One region of the Ideonella sp. sgz306126 genome, then DNA from elsewhere that is predicted to be linked to it. Evidence: riboswitches for the same ligand, from Rfam matches in the RefSeq annotation. Region 1 holds a riboswitch; the other holds the start of a gene.
The links. Region 1 has a riboswitch for S-adenosylhomocysteine ahead of metH (methionine synthase). Riboswitches for the same ligand answer to the same signal wherever they lie in the genome.
Positions count from the first base shown of each region.

Region 1 (2,388 bases):
ACCTGGCCAGCAGCCTGCGACCCTACCTGCGCACCCACTACGTGCAACCCAACGTCGGCCACTACGGCGTGTTCAGCGGCCGGCGCTGGCAGAACCACATCTACCCGGTGGTGCGCGACGTCATTCACCTGTCGGCGTGACCGGGCGAGGGCCGGACCGGCAGACCGCCCCCGATGCCCTTCAGCGCGACGCGCCTTCGACGCCCAGCTCCCTGCGCCGGGCGGCACCGTCCATCACCTTCTGCAACTGGCGCTGCAGTTCGTCGATCTCGCCCTGCATCGCCGTCAACAACTGGTGGTAGACGCGCTGCTGGCGGCTGGAATCGCGCAGGCGCTGGGCCATGCGCTGGGAAATGCCCACCATCAGCTTGGCCGCCACGTCGGCCTCGTCGCGGATCAGCCGCTTGAACGCGCTGAGCGAGAGTCCTGCCGCGGTCAGCGGCGTGGTGGCGATGCAGGTCGCCGTGCGCGGCCCGCCGTCGAACAAGCCGGTCTCACCCAGCAAGTGTCCCGGCCCCAGCACCGACACGACCACCGGCGCCGCGCGGCTCGCCACGGTGTTTTCCACCGTCACCTCGCCGTCCAGGATCAGCAGCATGAAGCCATTGGTCGCCGCCTCGCCCTCGCGCATCAGCACCTGGCCCTCGCCGCTGCGCAGCAGCCGCATGTACGACACCACGCAACGCGCGTCCGCCGCACTGAGCTGGGCCAGCGCATCGTCGCCGCGCAGCAGCCGGGCCGCTGCGGCGGCCAGCTCGGGCGCCTCGGGCAGCGACGACGAGGTCAGGGATGACGAACTCATGACATGGAAGATAACAGGCGCCCGAAGATACCGCGCTCCGGGGCGGGCGGCGCGTTGGCGCCACGACACGCAAGCCGTCGGCGCGGTAAAATTGCCGCCATCCAAGGAGCGTTGCAGCAGCGTCCCAGGGCCTCAGGGCTCCTGACGCCGTCAGGCTTGGTGGCATCAACGACGCTCACCCGACCCCCCGGGTGAGCCTGCTCGCCCGGGGGATCGGGCCGACTCCGTCCCTGACCCAGCGCGCCATGACCCCCACGCCTTCCGTCGCTCCGCCGCCTCCCCTTCGCCTGTCCGGCCTGGAACCCGTCACGCTCGACGCCAGCGCCCTGTTCGTCAACATCGGCGAGCGCACCAACGTCACCGGCTCCAAAGTGTTCGCCAGGATGATCCTGGCCGGCGAGTTCGAAAAGGCGCTGGCCGTCGCACGCCAGCAGGTGGAGAACGGCGCCCAGGTCATCGACATCAACATGGACGAGGCGATGCTGGACAGCCAGGCGGCAATGGTGCGCTTCCTGAACCTGATCGCCGGCGAACCCGAGATCGCGCGCGTGCCGATCATGGTCGATTCGTCGAAGTGGAGCGTCATCGAGGCCGGCCTGAAGTGCCTGCAGGGCAAGGGCATCGTCAACTCGATCTCGCTCAAGGAGGGCGAGGCCGAGTTCAAGCGCCAGGCCAAGCTGGTGCACCGCTACGGCGCGGCGGCCGTGGTCATGGCCTTCGACGAAACCGGCCAGGCCGACACCTTCCAGCGCAAGATCGACATCTGCGCTCGCGCCTACCGGCTGCTGGTCGACGAGGTGGGTTTTCCAGCCGAAGACATCATCTTCGATCCCAACATCTTCGCGATCGCGACCGGCATCGAAGAGCACGACAACTACGCCGTCGATTTCATCGACGCCACCCGCTGGATCAAGCAGCACCTGCCGGGCGCACGCGTCTCCGGCGGCGTCAGCAACGTCTCGTTCAGCTTCCGCGGCAACGAACCGGTGCGCGAGGCGATCCACACCGTGTTCCTGTACCACGCGATCCAGGCCGGCATGGACATGGGCATCGTCAACGCCGGCATGATCGGCGTCTACGACGATCTGGACCCCGAGCTCCGCGAGCGTGTCGAGGACGTGGTGCTGAACCGGGTGCCCCGGCTCAAGCCGAACGAAGCCGCGAAATCGGCCACCGAACGGCTGCTGGAAGTGGCCGAGCAGGTCAAAGGGGCCGCCAAGGACGATTCGCAGCGCCTGGCGTGGCGCCAGGCGCCGGTGAACGAGCGGCTGTCGCACGCGCTGGTCCACGGCATCACCGACTTCATCGACGAGGACACCGAGCAGGCCTGGCAAGCCATCCAGGCCGATGGCGGCCGGCCGCTGCACGTCATCGAGGGCCCGCTGATGGCCGGCATGAACACGGTGGGCGACTTGTTCGGGGCCGGCAAGATGTTCCTGCCCCAGGTGGTCAAGAGCGCGCGGGTGATGAAGCAGGCCGTGGCCCACCTGCTGCCTTACATCGAGGCCGAGAAGGCGGCGCTGGTCGAGGCCGGCGGACAGGCCCGCGCCAAAGGCAAGATCGTCATCGCGACCGTCAAGGGCGACG
Region 1 is NZ_JBVYWP010000001.1:535,475-537,862, forward strand. Features, by position in the region: gene AC0N04_RS02505 (polyhydroxyalkanoate depolymerase) at 1-140, shown strand, start outside; gene AC0N04_RS02510 (cyclic nucleotide-binding domain-containing protein) at 181-801, opposite strand; S-adenosyl-L-homocysteine riboswitch at 899-985, shown strand; gene metH (methionine synthase) at 1,047-2,388, shown strand, end outside.

Region 2 (2,388 bases), on a different contig from region 1:
CCGATGTAGGCGGCCTGCTCGTCGGTCAGCTCGGTCAGCATCGCGCCCACCTTCTTCAGGTGCAGGCGCGCCACCTTCTCGTCCAGGTGCTTGGGCAGCACGTAGACCTTGCCCACGTCGTAGCCCTCGGGGTGGGTGAACAGCTCGATCTGCGCGATGGTCTGGTTCGCGAAGCTGGACGACATCACGAAGCTGGGGTGGCCGGTGCCGCAGCCCAGGTTCACCAGCCGGCCCTTGGCCAGCAGGATGATGCGCTTGCCCGGCTTGCCATCCTGCGACGGGAAGATCACGTGGTCGACCTGCGGCTTGATCTCTTCCCACTCGTAGCCGGCGAGCGAGGCGACGTCGATCTCGTTGTCGAAGTGGCCGATGTTGCAGACGATGGCCTGGTCTTTCATCGCCGCCATGTGCTCGTGTCGGATCACGCTCTTGTTGCCGGTGGTGGTGACGAAGATGTCGGCCTTGTCGGCGGCGTACTCCATCGTCACGACCTTGTAGCCTTCCATCGCTGCCTGCAGCGCGTTGATCGGGTCGATCTCGGTCACCCAGACCTGGGCGCTGAGCGCGCGCAGCGCCTGGGCCGAGCCCTTGCCCACGTCGCCGTAGCCGGCCACGCAGGCCACCTTGCCGGCGATCATCACGTCGGTGGCGCGCTTGATGCCGTCCACCAGCGACTCACGGCAGCCGTAGAGGTTGTCGAACTTGCTCTTGGTGACCGAGTCGTTGACGTTGATCGCGCGGAACAGCAGCGTGCCGGCGGCGCTCATCTCCTTCAGGCGGTGCACGCCGGTGGTGGTCTCCTCGGTGACGCCGATGATCTCGCGGCTCTTGCGGGTGTACCAGGTCGGGTCCACCGCCAGCTTGGCCTTGATCGCTGCGAACAGCTCGGTCTCTTCCTCGCTCTTGGGGTGGGCGATCACCGACAGGTCGCGTTCGGCGCGCTGGCCCAGGTGCATCAGCAGCGTCGCGTCGCCGCCGTCGTCGAGGATCATGTTCGGGCCTTCACCGGCGGTGCCGGCGGCGCCGAACTCGAAGATGCGGTGGGTGTAGTCCCAGTAGTCCTTGAGCGTCTCGCCCTTGTACGCGAACACCGGCGTGCCGCGCTCGACCAGGGCGGCGGCGGCATGGTCCTGGGTCGAGAAGATGTTGCACGAGGCCCAGCGCACCTGGGCGCCCAGGGCCTGCAAGGTTTCCACCAGCACGGCGGTCTGGATGGTCATGTGCAGCGAACCGGTGATGCGGGCGCCCTTCAGGGGCTGCCTGGCAGCGAATTCCTCGCGGATCGCCATCAGGCCGGGCATCTCGGTCTCGGCGATCCTGATCTCCTTGCGGCCCCATGCGGCAAGGGACAGGTCGGCAATGGTGTAGGCCTCGGTGGGCTGGGTCTTGTCGGGCGCGTTCATCGGCCTGGCTCCAATCAGAAAACTGAGGGGCCCGCATTGCAGAGCAGCCACGCCGGGGAGGGAGATGGACACGACTCACCCACGGTTGATGCGATGCGGGTGAGCGCCGTTGCCTTGTGAAGGGTTCCGAGCCTGGGGCTTCGCGGGGAAGCCTTGCAACGCTCCTCGGAACGGACGCCATTCTAGCGGGCCGCCCGCCGCCGTGGGCGGCCCGCACGGACCTCAGCTGTTGCCGCCCGAGGCCAGCTGGTCCTCGAAGCCATTGGGCACCAGCGAGGGCCGGCCGACGATCAGCGGGTCCACCGGTCCCATCGCGGCGAGGTCCTTCCTGCCGTACGGCAGGCGGTGCAGCACGAAGCGCATCGCGTTCAGCCGTGCGCGCTTCTTGCAGTCCGACTTGATCACCGTCCACGGCGCGTCCGAGGTGTCGCAGTGCAGGAACATCGCCTCCTTGGCGCGGGTGTAGTCGTCCCATTTGTCGAGGCTGGCCATGTCGATCGGGCTCAGCTTCCACTGCTTGAGCGGGTGCAGCTTGCGCTCCTTGAAGCGGCGGCGCTGCTCGTCGCGGCTGACCGAGAACCAGAACTTGAACAGGTGCACGCCCGAGCGCACCAGCTGGCGCTCGAACTCGGGCGCCTGGCGCAGGAACTCGTCGTATTCGTGGTCCGAGCAAAAGCCCATCACCCGTTCGACGCCGGCGCGGTTGTACCAGCTGCGGTCGAACATCACGATCTCGCCGCGCGTGGGCAGGTGCGAGATGTAGCGCTGGAAGTACCACTGGCCGCGTTCGACCTCGCTGGGTTTTTCCAGCGCCACCACGCGCGCACCGCGGGGGTTCAGATGCTCCATGAAGCGCTTGATCGTGCCGCCCTTGCCGGCGGCGTCGCGGCCCTCGAACAGGATCACCACCCGCTGGCCGGTTTCCTTGACCCAGGCCTGCAGCTTCAGCAACTCGACCTGCAGCCGGTACTTCTGTCGCTCGTAG
Region 2 is NZ_JBVYWP010000006.1:43,900-46,287, forward strand. Features, by position in the region: gene ahcY (adenosylhomocysteinase) at 1-1,403, opposite strand, end outside; S-adenosyl-L-homocysteine riboswitch at 1,498-1,576, opposite strand; gene ppk2 (polyphosphate kinase 2) at 1,626-2,388, opposite strand, start outside.
Region 2: linked by a shared signal. The riboswitch ahead of ahcY (adenosylhomocysteinase) and the one ahead of metH (methionine synthase) in region 1 are both predicted to bind S-adenosylhomocysteine.